2 regions of the Pseudomonas atacamensis genome follow, and region 1 is predicted to be linked to the other one. Evidence: riboswitches for the same ligand, from Rfam matches in the RefSeq annotation. Region 1 holds a riboswitch; the other holds the start of a gene.
The links. A riboswitch is a leader RNA that binds a small molecule or an ion and turns the genes downstream of it on or off. The one in region 1 is predicted to bind cobalamin.
Positions count from the first base shown of each region.

Region 2: it holds a riboswitch for cobalamin, as region 1 does, so the genes downstream of both, JWU58_RS15115 (CbtB domain-containing protein) here and cobO (cob(I)yrinic acid a,c-diamide adenosyltransferase) in region 1, are expected to answer to the same signal.

Region 1 covers NZ_CP070503.1:4,271,769-4,279,221, reverse strand. The annotation lists gene hda (DnaA regulatory inactivator Hda) at 1-177, shown strand, start outside; gene JWU58_RS19485 (C40 family peptidase) at 369-986, shown strand; gene JWU58_RS19480 (C40 family peptidase) at 1,202-1,738, shown strand; gene JWU58_RS19475 (PQQ-dependent sugar dehydrogenase) at 1,867-3,180, opposite strand; gene JWU58_RS19470 (hypothetical protein) at 3,247-3,831, opposite strand; cobalamin riboswitch at 3,994-4,223, shown strand; gene cobO (cob(I)yrinic acid a,c-diamide adenosyltransferase) at 4,306-4,917, shown strand; gene JWU58_RS19460 (cobyrinic acid a,c-diamide synthase CobB) at 4,914-6,314, shown strand; gene bluB (5,6-dimethylbenzimidazole synthase) at 6,311-6,961, shown strand; gene cbiB (adenosylcobinamide-phosphate synthase CbiB) at 6,958-7,453, shown strand, end outside.
Region 2 covers NZ_CP070503.1:3,338,314-3,345,766, reverse strand. The annotation lists gene metH (methionine synthase) at 1-979, opposite strand, end outside; gene JWU58_RS15140 (fatty acid cis/trans isomerase) at 1,135-3,429, shown strand; gene nfuA (Fe-S biogenesis protein NfuA) at 3,533-4,117, shown strand; gene cobM (precorrin-4 C(11)-methyltransferase) at 4,233-4,979, opposite strand; gene JWU58_RS15125 (cobalamin biosynthesis protein) at 5,058-5,471, opposite strand; gene JWU58_RS15120 (CbtA family protein) at 5,468-6,169, opposite strand; gene JWU58_RS15115 (CbtB domain-containing protein) at 6,181-6,378, opposite strand; cobalamin riboswitch at 6,502-6,720, opposite strand.

The DNA.
Region 1 (7,453 bases):
TTGCGCGCATCCCGTCGCGGTCTGCACCTGACCGATGAAGTCGGGCACTTCATTCTCACTCGCGGCACGCGCAGCATGAGCGCGCTGTTCGATCTCCTCGAGCAGCTTGATCAGGCGTCCCTGCAAGCGCAACGCAAGCTGACCATCCCCTTCCTCAAGGAAACTCTTGGCTGGTAGTAGTGGGCTTTTGCCAGCTTTCAGGCGCCAGAAAACCCGCGTCTTTGCGCCGATTCACCGGCCAGACGAGTTACGCGCTTAGATGTAAACGCGAAACCGGGAAGTCACATAAAGTTCGATTGAATTTGCAAATGAGGACGATAGCGGGCATAGTCTCGGCTTCTTTACAACTATCAGCCACGGTCGTGCCCATGCTAAAGCGCTTCGCACCCCTCGTGCCTCTCGCACTCGTTACCCTGTTATTCGGTTGTGCTGCACATTCTCCGGTTCAAGAGCCGCCGCAACAGGTCAAGAATTCTGCTACCGCCCAATCTTCCGTTATTTACCAGGAAGAGCTGGACACCGAAAAAGAACTCAACCAGTTCAACGGCAGCAAGCCTTATCAGCTTCCTGTACTGGCTGACAGCATCCTCGAACGCGGCATGTCCCTGATCGGTACCCGTTACCGTTTCGGCGGTACTTCTGAAGCCGGCTTCGATTGCAGCGGTTTCATCGGTTACCTGTTCCGCGAAGAGGCCGGCATGAACCTGCCGCGCTCGACTCGCGAAATGATCAACGTTGATGCGCCGCTGGTTTCGCGCAGCAACCTTGAGCCGGGTGATCTGCTGTTCTTCGCCACCAATGGTCGTCGCGGTCGTGTCAGTCACGCCGGGATCTACCTGGGTGACAATCAGTTCATCCACTCCAGCAGTCGTCGCAGCGGCGGTGTTCGCATCGACAGCCTGGGTGACAGCTACTGGAGCAAGACCTTCATCGAAGCCAAGCGTGCACTCGCCATGGCGCCGACCGTGGTCACCGCTCGCAAGTAAGCCCGAGGTCGCTGCGTTCGCGGCGACAAAACGGCACGGCAACGGAGTAGACCTAAACTTTACAAGGTGAAGTTAAAGTCTTACTTGAAGTTTGCCGCGTAGCCGCTAGAATCCTGAATCTATATTGATGGCAAACCGCCTGCGTGATGACGCAGGCGGTTTTGTTTCTGTCCATTCTGCAGAGAAAGCCGCAGCCAGATCAGGATGTTCTGCTTATGACGATGTCGGCCCGCCTCACCTTGATCCTTTGCGCCGCGCTGCTCAGCGCCTGCGCCAGCCGTACACCGCCGCCAGCCCCCGTGGTTCGCGCGCCGATCGTGTTCGGTCCTTCCCAGGCTTTTTCTCCCGTTGCTGAAGACGTGCTGTTCCGCGCCCTCGGCCTGGTCGGCACGCCGTATCGCTGGGGCGGCAACACGCCAGATTCCGGTTTCGATTGCAGTGGTCTGATCGGTTTCGTCTACCGCGACGCGGCGGGAATTTCGCTGCCACGCTCGACCCGCGAAATGATCGTCATGCAGGCGCCGAATGTCGGCAAGGAAGGCTTGCAGACCGGCGACCTGATTTTCTTCGCCACCAATGGCGGCTCGCAGGTCAGTCATGCGGGGATTTACGTCGGTGAGGGGCGCTTCGTGCATGCACCGGCCACGGGTGGCACGGTCAAGCTTGATAGCCTGTCGAAGGCCTATTGGCAGAAGGCGTATCTGAGCGCCAAGCGAGTGTTGCAGCCGGGGCAGCTGGCGCATAATCCCTAGCGCGTATGCATAACTAATTGTGGGAGCGAGCCTGCTCGCGAAGGCGGAGTGTCAGTCGACAATGATTTGACTGATACACCGCTTTCGCGAGCAGGCTCGCTCCCACATTTTTTTACGTCGTGCTTAGCTTATTTGCTGGCCGACACACGCCATACTTTGTTCCCGACATCATCCGCTACCAGCAAGCCACCTTGCTGATCGATGACCACGCCAACTGGGCGGCCCAGCGCGTTCTCGTCCTTGTCGAGGAAACCGGTCAGCACATCCACCGGTTGCCCGGTCGGTTTGCCGCCAGTGAACGGCACGAAAATCACCTTGTAGCCGCTGTGCGGTTTGCGGTTCCACGAGCCGTGCTGGCCAATGAATGCGCCTTCCTTGAATTGCGCCGGCAAGCGGTTGCCCTCGGCGAAGGTCAGGCCCAGCGAAGCGGTGTGCGGACCGACGGCGTAATCCGGAGCGATGGCCTTGGCCACCAGATCAGGATTCTGCGGTTTGACTCGCACATCGACGTGTTGCCCGTAGTAGCTGAACGGCCAGCCATAGAAGCCGCCGTCCTTGACCGAGGTGATGTAGTCCGGCACCAGATCGCTGCCGATTTCGTCACGCTCGTTGACCGCTGTCCACAAGGCGCCGCTGGTGGGTTCCCAGGCAAGGCCGTTGGGGTTGCGGATGCCCGAGGCGAAGATCCGGTGATTGCCGGTCGCCCGATCCACTTCCCAGATCGCCGCGCGGCCTTCTTCCTGATCCAGACCGTTTTCGCCGACGTTACTGTTCGAGCCGACGGTGACGTAGAGCTTGTTGCCGTCCTTGCTGGCGATGACGTTCTTGGTCCAGTGGTGATTCAGCGTGCCGCCGGGCAAGTCGACGACTTTGATCGGTTGGGTTTTGATCTCGGTGGCGCCCGGCTCGTAGTTGAAGCGCAGCAGGCGGTCGGTGTCGGCAACGTACAAATCATTGCCAACCAGCGTCATGCCAAACGGCGAATTGAGGTTCTGCAGGAACACCGTGCGGGTTTCCGCGACGCCATCGTGGTCGGCATCACGCAGCAGGGTGATGCGGTTCGGGCTGGGTACGCCGGCACCGGCCTTGCCCATGACTTTCTTCATCACCCAGCCACGAATGCCTTTGCTGTCATCGGGCTTGGGCGGCGCATTGGTTTCCGCCACCAGCACATCGCCGTTGGGCAGCACGTAGAGCCAGCGCGGGTGATCGAGTCCTTCGGCAAACGCCGCGACCTGGGTGCCGGCCGCTGCGGTCGGTTTCGCGCCGTCCGGCCAGCCCACCGCCGGGGCGATGTTGACTGTCGGGATCAGTGTCTTGTTCGGTTCGGGCAGTTTCGGTGACGGACCGGTGCCGTCGGAAACTTGCAGGCTGGAGGTTTCACCGCAGGCAGCGAGCCCGCCAGCGACGGCGATGATGAGAGCGAGTGGGGCCTTGCGCATTGCTGATCTTCCCTATGAATGCATTCCTAAACATAGAGGAGGGCGCAGGCCCGATGGTTCAACTGCTCAACCGCGGGCTTCCTTGAACAGCACGGCGATGCCCGGATGATAGTTGCCCGCGTCGCTGTGCAATTTGCGATAGGCGTAGGGGAAATACCAGGCCACGGCGCAGGTGTGTTCCTTTTGCAGGTCGTCGACCATGTCCTGCAGTTCTTCAGGGCTGGCGCTGTGCTGGGCTTTTTGCGGAGCGATGAAGAGGCAGCCGAGCTTGAGATCGCTTGCGTAGCTGATGCGCTTGGCATCAACGGTGATGTCGAGCAGGGCCTGGGTCAGGTTGAGGTTGTTGACCCGTGGCCAGCGTTGCGTGGCCTGAATGAATGCACGGTCTTCGCTGCCGGCAATTAACAGATCGGCGCGGGCATTGCGTTCGCCTTCTTCGTTCTGTTTGCGCGTGGCGGTGTCGTTCAGCGTGACCATTTCAGCCATCCACGCCGCTGCCGCGAGCAGGCCCAGATTGGCTTTCTCGTCGTGCCAGTACGGCGTGTCGTTGTCGCCGCGAACGGTGTTGTAGCGATCGATACAGTCAAACCAGCGTTCCAGCACCGGGCGCAGGAATTCCAAGCGCGGGTTGCTGATGATCATGCCTTGCATCGTCGTCATCCTTATTGTTGTAGTGGGCTTTTCGGAAAAAGCATGGCTCTTTGATATCACTTGTCACAGTCTGGCACAAGATTGCCGCTGCACATTTGATCAGCGGCAGTTATTCGCGCGCAAAGCGCCTCTTCAATTGACGCTCCACCCCCAACCCTCTAACCTTCGCCGCTTGTTTCAGGTGCTCTGTGGCCCCGCGTCGACAGAGTGAAACAGGGAAGCCGGTGAGTGTGGTCTTCAAGCGAAGCCACGACGATCCCGGCGCTGCCCCCGCAACGGTAAATGAGTGAAAACTGCGCCTTGAGCCACTGCCTCGAAAGAAGCGGGAAGGCGCGCAGTCAGGCGAAACGCCGCTCATGAGCCCGGAGACCGGCCTGATCCATCTCAACGGCATCACGGTGGGCGATGCCAGGCTTTTTGCCGTCTATTCTTGTGCCTGCCCGCCGTTATCCAGCCTCAACGGAGAGCTCCCCCATGACTGATTCCCCCGAGCGTGACGAACGCCATCTGGCGCGCATGCAGCGCAAGAAAGCCGTGATCGACGAACGCATTGCCAACTCGCCCGACGAATGTGGCCTGGTGCTGGTGCTGACCGGCAACGGCAAAGGCAAGAGCAGCTCGGCATTCGGCATGCTCGCCCGCGCCATGGGCCACGGCATGCAATGCGGCGTGGTGCAATTCATCAAGGGCCGCAACAGCACTGGCGAAGAATTGTTTTTCCGCCGCTTCCCCGAGCAGGTGCGTTTCCACGTCATGGGCGAAGGCTTCACCTGGGAAACCCAGGATCGTCAGCGCGACATCGCCGCGGCGACCGCCGCTTGGGAAGTCTCGCGCGAATTGTTGCGCGACCCTTCGATCGGTCTGGTGGTGCTCGACGAATTGAACATCGCCCTCAAGCACGGCTACCTCGATCTCGATCAGGTGCTCAGCGATTTGCAGGCGCGTCCGCCGATGCAGCACGTGGTGGTCACCGGTCGCGGCGCCAAGCCGGAAATGATCGAGATGGGCGACACGGTCACCGAGATGGGCATGCTCAAGCACGCCTTCCAGGCCGGGATCAAAGCGCAGAAAGGCGTCGAACTTTGAAGCCACCACGTCACTGCCCGGCGGTGTTGATCGCCGCGCCGGCCTCCGGTCAGGGCAAGACCACCGTCACCGCTGCACTCGCCCGTTTGCATCGCAATCAGGGGCGCAAGGTGCGCGTATTCAAATGCGGGCCGGACTTTCTCGACCCGATGATCCTCGAGCGCGCCAGCGGTGCGCCGGTGTATCAACTGGACATGTGGATGGTCGGCGAGCAGGAAAGTCGCCGCCTGTTGTGGGAAGCCGCCGCCGAGGCTGATCTGATTCTGATTGAAGGCGTGATGGGCCTGTTCGACGGCACGCCATCCAGCGCTGATCTGGCGCGCCACTTCGGTGTGCCGGTGCTCGGCGTGATCGACGGCACCGCCATGGCGCAGACCTTTGGCGCCTTGGCGCTGGGCCTGGCGAAGTATCAGCCGGACTTGCCGTTCGCTGGCGTGCTGGCCAACCGCGTCGGCACCTTGCGCCATGCGCAATTGCTCGAAGGCAGCCTCACCGAAGGTTTGCGCTGGTACGGTGCGCTGTCCCGCGAGACCGGCATCGAATTGCCGAGCCGCCACCTCGGTCTGGTCCAGGCCAGCGAATTGAATGATCTGGATCTGCGTCTCGACGCGGCTGCCGATGCGCTGGCCAGCAGTTGCCAAGTCGCGCTGCCACCGGCGGTTGAATTCGCCGCGCCTGACCTCATCGCCGCCGAGCCTTTATTGAATGGTGTGCGCATCGCCGTCGCCCGCGATGAAGCCTTTGCCTTCACCTATGGCGCCAGCCTCGATCTGCTGCGGGCGATGGGCGCCGAGCTGCAATTTTTCTCGCCGATCCGCGACACGCAATTGCCCGAGGCGGACAGCCTGTATCTGCCGGGCGGCTATCCAGAGTTGCATCACGTCGCGCTGGCGCAGAACACCTCGATGCTTGCAGCAATCCGCGCGCACCACGCGGCGGGCAAGCCGTTGCTCGCCGAATGTGGCGGCATGCTTTACCTGCTTCATTCGCTGACCGACGTGGAAGGCACCCGTGCTGAGCTGGTCGGTTTGCTCAAGGGCGATGCAACGATGCAGAAGCGTCTCGCGGCGCTGGCGTTGCAGGCGGTTGAGCTGCCGGAAGGGGAGTTGCGTGGGCATACCTATCATCATTCGCTGACCACCACCGAGCTGACGCCGATTGCCCGGGGGGTGAGTCCCAATGGCGGGCGCGGCGCTGAGGCGGTTTATCGCGAGGGGCGGATGACGGCTTCCTATGTGCACTTTTATTTCCCGTCGAATCCTGTGGCTGTCGCTGCGCTGTTTGCGCCCGGCCTTGAGACCGCCATCGCTGGCAAGCCAGCTCCCACAGGGGATTGCGTTTCGTCAGGTATTGCACCGCCCACTGTGGGAGCTGGCTTGCCAGCGATGGGGCCATGACCGACAACACATTCTCCGAAGCCGAACGCGCGGCGGTCTACAAGGCCATCGCCGAACGCCGCGACATGCGCCACTTCACCGGCGGCAGCGTCGAACCGCAGTTGCTGCGTCGTCTGCTCGAAGCCGCTCATCAAGCGCCGAGCGTCGGCCTGATGCAGCCGTGGCGCTTCATCCGCATCAGCGATCGCGCTCTGCGCGGGCAGATCCGCGATCTGGTGGAAGAAGAGCGCATCCGCACCGCCGAGGCCCTCGGCGAGCGCAGCGATGAGTTCATGCAGCTCAAGGTCGAAGGCATCAACGATTGCGCAGAAGTGCTGGTCGCGGCGCTGATGGATGATCGCGAAAAGCACATCTTCGGTCGGCGCACCTTGCCGGAAATGGACATGGCCTCGTTGTCCTGCGCGATCCAGAATCTGTGGCTGGCCTCCCGCGCTGAAGGCCTGGGCATGGGCTGGGTCTCGCTGTTCGAACCGCAAGCCTTGGCGGATTTGCTCAAGTTGCCGGTCGGTGCCAAGCCGCTGGCGGTGTTGTGTCTGGGCCCGGTCAGGGAATTCTATCCGGCGCCGATGCTGGTGCTTGAAGGCTGGGCGCAGGCGCGGCCGCTCAACGAGCTGCTGTACGAAAATTATTGGGGAGTGAGTCAATGAGTGTGGCGTTGCTGAGTGTCGCTGCGGTAGCGCTGGATGCGCTGCTCGGTGAACCGAAACGCTGGCATCCGCTGGTGGCGTTCGGCAATTTTGCCGGGCGCATTGAGCAACGCTTCAACGCTGGCGGTCGTGGCTGGCGCAGCCATGGCGTGACCGCGTGGGTGCTCGCGGTGCTGCCGCTGACTCTGCTCGCCACAGCATTTTCCTGGGCGCCCTATGTCGGCTGGATTGTCGAGATCCTGGCGTTGTATTGCGCCCTCGGCATGCGCAGCCTCGGCGAACATGTCGCGCCGGTTGCGGCGGCGTTGCGCGCCGATGATCTGGACGAGGCACGCAAGCGCGTCGGCTATCTGGTCAGTCGCCAGACCGATGAACTCGACGGCACTGCGGTTGCCCGCGCCGCGACTGAGTCGGTGCTGGAGAACGGCAGCGATGCGGTGTTCGCTGCGCTGTTCTGGTTTGTCGTCGCCGGCGCGCCGGGCGTGGTTCTGT
Region 2 (7,453 bases), 930 kb from region 1:
CTTTGGCGATGGCTTCGATGTGGCCCGGGGTGGTGCCGCAGCAGCCGCCGACGATGTTGAGAAAACCGCTCTGGGCGAATTCTTCGATGACTTTGGCGGTTTGCGACGGCAGTTCGTCGTACTCGCCGAATTCGTTCGGCAGGCCGGCGTTCGGGTGCGCGGATACGTGGGTGCTGGCCTTGTTCGACAGCTCTTCCAGGTACGGACGCAGTTCGCTGGCGCCGAGGGCGCAGTTCAAACCCACGGAGATCGGCTTGGCGTGGGCCACCGAGTTCCAGAACGCTTCGGTGGTCTGGCCCGACAGGGTCCGGCCGGAGGCGTCGGTGATGGTCCCGGAAATCATGATCGGCAATTCGAGGTGCAGCTCTTCGAACACACCTTGCACGGCAAAGATCGCCGCTTTGGCGTTGAGGGTGTCGAAAATGGTTTCGATCAGAATCAGGTCGGCGCCGCCCTCGATCAGGCCTTTGGTGGCTTCGGTGTAGTTTTCCACCAGCTCATCGAAGGTCACGTTGCGGTAGCCGGGGTTGTTGACGTCGGGCGACAGCGAGCAGGTGCGGCTGGTCGGGCCGAGCACGCCGGCAACGAAGCGCGGCTTGGCCGGGTTTTCGGCGGTCTTGGCGTTGGCAATCTTGCGCGCCAGACGTGCGCCTTCTACGTTTAACTCGTAAGCCAGCTCTTCCATGCCGTAATCGGCCATGGAAATGCGCGTGGCGTTGAAGGTGTTGGTTTCGAGAATGTCGGCGCCGGCGTCCAGATAGGCTTTTTCGATACCGCCGATCACGTCCGGACGGGTGATCACCAGCAGGTCGTTGTTGCCCTTGACGTCACTCGGCCAGTCCGCGAAGCGCTTGCCGCGATAATCCTGCTCTTCGAGCTTGTAGCTCTGGATCATCGTGCCCATCCCGCCGTCGAGAATCAGGATGCGCTCTTTGAGGGCTTGCTTGAGAGCTTGAAGGCGGACGCTGCGATCGGACATGTGGACTACTCGGAAAGACCATTACGAAGGAGCGCGATCATAGCAAACCTGTGCGCTTTTGGAGCATGCGCAGCTTTTGCATGAATATCGCTCATGTTGGTACGAGCGTCATAACGGTAGAATCGCAGCCTTTTTTTATCATCGAGATCAGCAACATGCCGCACCGCTTCATCAGTTTATGGTTGCTGGTCCTGAGCGGGAGCGTTGCGGCGCAAGATCCTGCCATTTCTTCTTCCATCTCCTACACCCGCGATATCCAACCGATCTTCACCGAGAAGTGCGTAGCCTGCCATGCCTGCTATGACTCGGCCTGTCAGCTCAATCTGGGCAGTGGCGAAGGCGCTGCTCGTGGCGCGAGCAAGATGCCCGTGTACGACGGCGAACGCACTCAGGCAGCACCGACCACGCGCCTGTTTTACGACGCCTTCGGCAAGCGCGCCTGGCAGCAGAAAGACTTCTATTCGGTGCTCGACGCCCAGGGCAGTCAGGCTGCGCTGATGGCACGCATGCTTGAACTCGGCCACAAGACGCCGCTGACGCCGAACGCCAAGCTGCCCGAAGACATTGTCCTGGGGCTCAATCGCAACAATCTATGCGCAATGCCTGCGGAGTTCGACGGATATGCCGGCGCGCACCCGAAAGAGGGCATGCCGCTGGCGGTCACTGGCCTGACCGACCAGCAATACCAGACCCTGCAGCGCTGGCTGGCGTCTGGCGCGCCGATCGACGAACAGAGCCTGGCACCGAGTGCCAAAGAGGCGATGCAGATCCTGCAGTGGGAAAACCTGCTCAACGCCCCCGGTGCGCGGCAGAGTCTGGTGGGGCGCTGGTTGTTCGAACACTGGTATCTGGCGCACATTTATTTCAAGGACGGCGAGCCGGGGCATTATTTCCAGTGGGTGCGTTCGCGCACGCCGAGCGGTCAGCCGATCGACCTGATCGCCACGCGCCGCCCCAACGACGACCCGGGCACCCAGGTGTATTACCGCTTGTGGCCGGTGCAGGGGGTGATCGTGCACAAGACGCACATCACTTATCCGCTGAGCGCGGCGAAAATGGCGCGGATCAAGAGCCTGTTCTACAGCGGCAACTGGCAGGTCAACGCGTTACCGGGTTACGGCCCGCAAAGCCGCGCCAATCCGTTTGCCACCTTCGAGGCGATTCCGGCGCAGGCGCGCTATCAGTTCATGCTCGATAACGCTGAATACTTCGTCCGCACCTTCATTCGCGGCCCGGTGTGCCGTGGGCAGATCGCGACCGACGTGATCCGCGACAACTTCTGGGCGCTGTTCCAGGCGCCGGAACATGATCTCTACATCACCGACCCGAACTACCGTGGCCAGGCCACGCCGCTGCTGGCGATGCCGGGGCAGAACGACGATGTCGGCAGCGTGCTGAGTCTGTGGCGCAACTATCGCGACAAGCGCAACGAATACGAGGCACTGCGCCGCGACAGCTATGCCGATCTGCCGGCGCCGAGCTGGTCGACGCTGTGGGCCGGCAACGACAACGCCTTGCTGAGCATTTTCCGCCACTTCGACAGCGCTTCGGTGACCAAGGGGCTGATCGGTGAGGTGCCGCAAACCATGTGGCTGTTCGACTATCCGCTGCTGGAGCGCACCTATTACCAGCTCGCGGTCAATTTCGACGTGTTCGGCAACGTCTCCCATCAAGCGCAGACTCGCCTGTATTTCGACCTGATCCGTAATGGCGCCGAGCAGAACTTCCTGCGCCTGATGCCCGCCGACTCACGTGAGGATTACCTCAACGATTGGTACCAGGACGGCGGCCAATTCAAGATGTGGCTCGATTACGAGGCCATCGATGACGACAAACCGACCGCATTGACGCTCGACGAGAAAGACCCGAAACACGATTTCGCCATGCAGTTGCTGGCGCGCTACGGTGATCTGAACGCGCGGCCAGACCCGATCAATCGCTGCGACGGCGCTTATTGCTCGCGACCGAATATAGATCCGGCGTTGCAGAATGCCGAGCAGGCCCTGAGCCGTCTGGCCTCGCGACCGGCCGCAGGGTTGAAAGTCATCGACCAGATGCCCGAAGCGACCTTGCTGCGCGTTGAAACCGCCAGCGGCAAGCGCGAGGTCTACAGCGTGCTGCGCAACCGCGCGCACAGCAACGTGGCGTTTCTGCTCGGTGAGTCGCTGCGCTATCAACCGGGTCTCGACACCTTGACGATCTATCCGGGCGTACTCACCAGTTACCCGAACTTCATGTTCAACGTACCGGCCGAGCAGGTGCCAGCGTTTGTCGATGCCATGGAGAATGCCAGGGATGCCAATCGGTTCGACAAGATCGTCGAACGCTGGGGCATTCGTCGCAGTCATCCGCAGTTCTGGCTGTATTTTCACGATCTGAGCCAGTACATCCACGAAACCGATCCGGTGGAAGAGGGTGTGCTGGATATGAACCGGTACGAGAACCTTTGAGCATTCGCAGGCATATGCCGGGATTCTTTCCCGACAAAAATACTAGGACTTTGTCAGTCGCGCCGATTGGCGTAAACTGCGCCCAAGCCTGCGAGGAGTTTTTATGACCGCTATTACCATTACCGACGCCGCCCATGATTACCTGGCCGATCTGCTCTCCAAGCAGAACACCCCGGGCATCGGCATCCGTGTCTTCATCACCCAGCCTGGCACCCAGTACGCCGAAACCTGCATTGCCTACTGCAAGCCGGGCGAAGAGAAGCCTGAAGATACCGCGCTGGGGCTGAAAAGCTTCACCGCTTACATCGATTCCTTCAGCGAAGCGTTTCTTGACGACGCCGTTGTCGACTATGCCACCGACCGTATGGGCGGCCAGCTGACCATCAAGGCGCCAAATGCCAAGGTGCCGATGGTCAATGCCGACAGCCCGGTCAACGAGCGCATCAACTACTACCTGCAAACCGAGATCAACCCGGGGCTGGCCAGCCACGGCGGTCAGGTCAGCCTGATCGATGTGGTCGAGGACGGCATCGCTGTGTTGCAGTTCGGTGGCGGTTGCCAGGGCTGCGGCCAGGCCGACGTGACCTTGAAGGAAGGCATCGAGCGCACTCTGCTCGAGCGCATCCCGGAGCTCAAGGGCGTTCGCGACGTGACCGATCACACGCAGAAAGAAAACGCCTACTACTAAGGCGTTCGCTGCGAACATGAAAAACGGCGCCCGTGAGCGCCGTTTTTTTATGCCTGTGGCTTGATCATGCCCACGCTCCGCGTGGGCATGCAGCCCGGGACGCTCCGCGTTCCACTCACGGTCGGTACAAATGCGCATGCCCGGCGCGATACAACGAAGACTCGCTGAACACCTCGCTGCCCAACACCCGCCCGACCAGAATCAACGCCGTACGCCGAAACCCCTTGGCCTCGACCTTTGCGGCAATGTCCGCCAGTGTACCGACGACCCAGTCCTGATCCGGCCATGTTGCGCGGTGAATCACGGCAATCGGGCAGTCCGCGCCGTAATGCGGCAGCAGTTCAACCAGTATCTTTTCCAGATGATTGACCCCCAGATGAATGGCCATGGTCGCACCATGTTGCGCCAGGCTGGCCAGCTCTTCGCCGGCGGGCATTGCGGTCTTGTCGGCGTAACGGGTCAGAATCACGCTTTGCGAGATGTCCGGCAGAGTGAGCTCGGCGCCCAGCAGCGCTGCGCATGCCGCCGTCGCGGTCACGCCCGGAATGATCTCGAAAGGAATGTTCAGCTCACGCAAGTAGCGGATCTGCTCACCGATCGCGCCGTACAGACTTGGATCTCCTGAATGCACACGGGCCACATCCTGGCCTTGGGCATGGGCAGTTTTGATCAGATCGATGATCTGTTCCAGATGCAGTTCAGCGCTGTTGACCACGGTTTCGGCCTGATGACCTTCCAGCACCGCGGCAGGTACCAGCGAGCCGGCATAAATGATCACCGGGCAGCTGCGAATCAGCCGTTGGCCTTTGACGGTGATGAGCTCCGGGTCGCCGGGGCCGGCGCCGATGAAGTAGACGGTCATCGTTGAATCCTTGTGAAGAGGCGCAGCCCCACTGCAGATGAAGCGTGCTCATGATCAATGGCGGGGATTATCGGGATTTTATGCAGCGCCGGCCAATGCCAGCGTGGCCTGCGCATATTTCTGCCGGTGGATCAGCAGTTTTGCCGGCGCCTGAATCAACTGCTCGGCCAGCGCCAGCGCGGCGCTTTCCGCCACGCCGTAGCAGCCGGTGCGTTCAAAGGCGATCTGCGATTGATGGCTGAGGCGCTGTTGATAGGGCGCCAGCTCGGCACTGTTGAAATACTGCAGCGGCAGGTTCAATTGTGTGGCCAGTTCCAGCAACCCCGGTTCGTCGCGCTTGAGGTCGATACTCGCCAGAGCCTTGACCGCTCGCAACTCGATGCGGTGCGCCTGCAACGCTTGATCGAGTAGAGCACGCAGCGTACTGGCGGGACAGCCGCGCTGGCAGCCGAGGCCGACCACGAAGGTCGGCGCTGCGCGGTCATCGGTCATGCCTGATATGGGCCTGCGCTTTTGCGGCGGAACAACCATGCACTGATCAAGCCCAAGGCCAGCCAGAACGCGACGTTGGTCAGCTGCGAAGCGATTTTGAACTGGGTTTCCAGTGCCTCTGGGGCAAGCATCGAATGCACCTGCGGTTGCGGCGCGCCGATCACATGCGGCACGACGAGAATCGCCACACCGAGAAGCTTCATCAGCCAGTGACGACTGAAGGCGATCAGTGCCAGGCCGACGGCGGTCGAAGCGGCGGTGCCGATCCACCAGATCTGCCGCGAAGCCAGATCGGCAGCCGCAGTGCCCGGCAATTCAGGTGGCAGGCCCAAGGTCGGCGCGAGTACGAACGTCGCGTAACCGGCCAGACCCCAGAGCAGCCCTTGCGAGGTTTTGGTTGGCGCGCGCAAGGTGTACAGGCCGGCGAGCATCAGGGCGAAACCCACCGCCACCACCAGATTACCGCCAGTGGTCGAGACCACGCGCTGCCAGCCGTCTTCCGGCTCCCAGGCTTCGCCATCATGGCTGTGGGCGGCGGTGCCGGCGGCGTGTTCGTGAACTTGCGCGACCGGTTCGGATTTCTCGAAGGATTCGGCCTGCAGAATCAGTGGCGATACCCAGAAACTCTGCAGCAGGGTCAGCAGCAGGGCGGCCAGCAAGCCGGTGAAGCCTGCGGTTTGCGCAATACGCTTGATCATCTCGGCAAGCCTCAGTGGCACGGGAACGCGGCGCTGTGGCGGGTATCGTGGGCGGCGTTGTGCACCGCTTCGATGTGCGAGAAACCGGCGAACCAGACCAGGCTGGCACCGAGGATCGAGGCGAAGAGGGCGGCGGCGACGCGTTGGCCGAGTGTGGTGCTGCTGGAAATGTGGTCAGTGTGGCTGACGGTATTGCTGATGATCGACATAGCGCTTCCCTCTGAAATGTCAGCGGGTAAACAGAGCGCATGAAAATCCCTGCGAGCCCGGCACGCAGGGATTTCGAACAGCGCCCGCCCACCGCGGGTTTGTTTGTGGTCAGCGACGCTTGCGCGCGCTGGGTGTTGCGGGCCGGTCTCCGGGCTCGCGAGGGGTTGGCACGAGGCCGACCTGCAAGCATCACCTTCCCATGCCGGGGCACAGTGGATCTGACGCTTCGCTCGCTTACCGTTGCGGGGGCAGCACCGGACTGACATGGCCTTGAGTAAAGCACATGATTCACCGGTTTCCCGTTTCACCCTGTGAAGGGCACCCGTAACAAGGTGGGCAGGAGAACATGGGTTTGGGTTTTTAGTCAATTTCCGGGGAGTTTTCGGTGCTGCGGTGGGGGTGTTTTTCTGATGTTTTTGTGTGTATATCCGTTGCTGCGGGTGTTGCTGATTACGGTTTCGCCCTTACGGCGAGGCACTTTTTCCAAACGCCGAAAAAGTACCCAAAAAGGCTTGCTCCTACGTTCGGCCCTCGCAGGCTCGGGCTCCTTCGCTGCGGGACTGATCCGGGCGCAGCGGCTAGGGTTTGCTTCGCTGCACCTCCTTCCGCTGTGTCTGGCTGCGCCAGACGGTCGCTGCGCTCCCACGCCCGGATCAATCCCTCCGCTCAGCCTTCCGACGTCGCCGGTGGATCAAGATCAAGAGCACTCGAGCTTGCGCTCATTGTTGAGTGGTGCGGCTTCGCCGCGGGCAGTTGCGCTGCTTTGCTTTTGCTTTTGTGGGAGCGAGCCTGCTCGCGAAGGCGGCCTGACAGCCGACCTATCCTTAAGCGTTACGCGATCCAACTGTAGGAGCCGCCGAAGGCTGCGATCTTTTGATCTGGCTTTTGCTTTTGCTGTTGCTTTTGATCTTTTGCCCCTCCGTAACGAAGGTACCCCGAGCTCCAGCGAGCGGGCCGTACGCCGGGGCAAAGCCTTTTGGTTCCTTTTTGCTGTGCCGGCACTCCGGCGTTTGAAAAAGGGACTCGCTGTAAGAGCAAAACCTTAAGAAGCCGTTACCGCAGCAACGGATATAC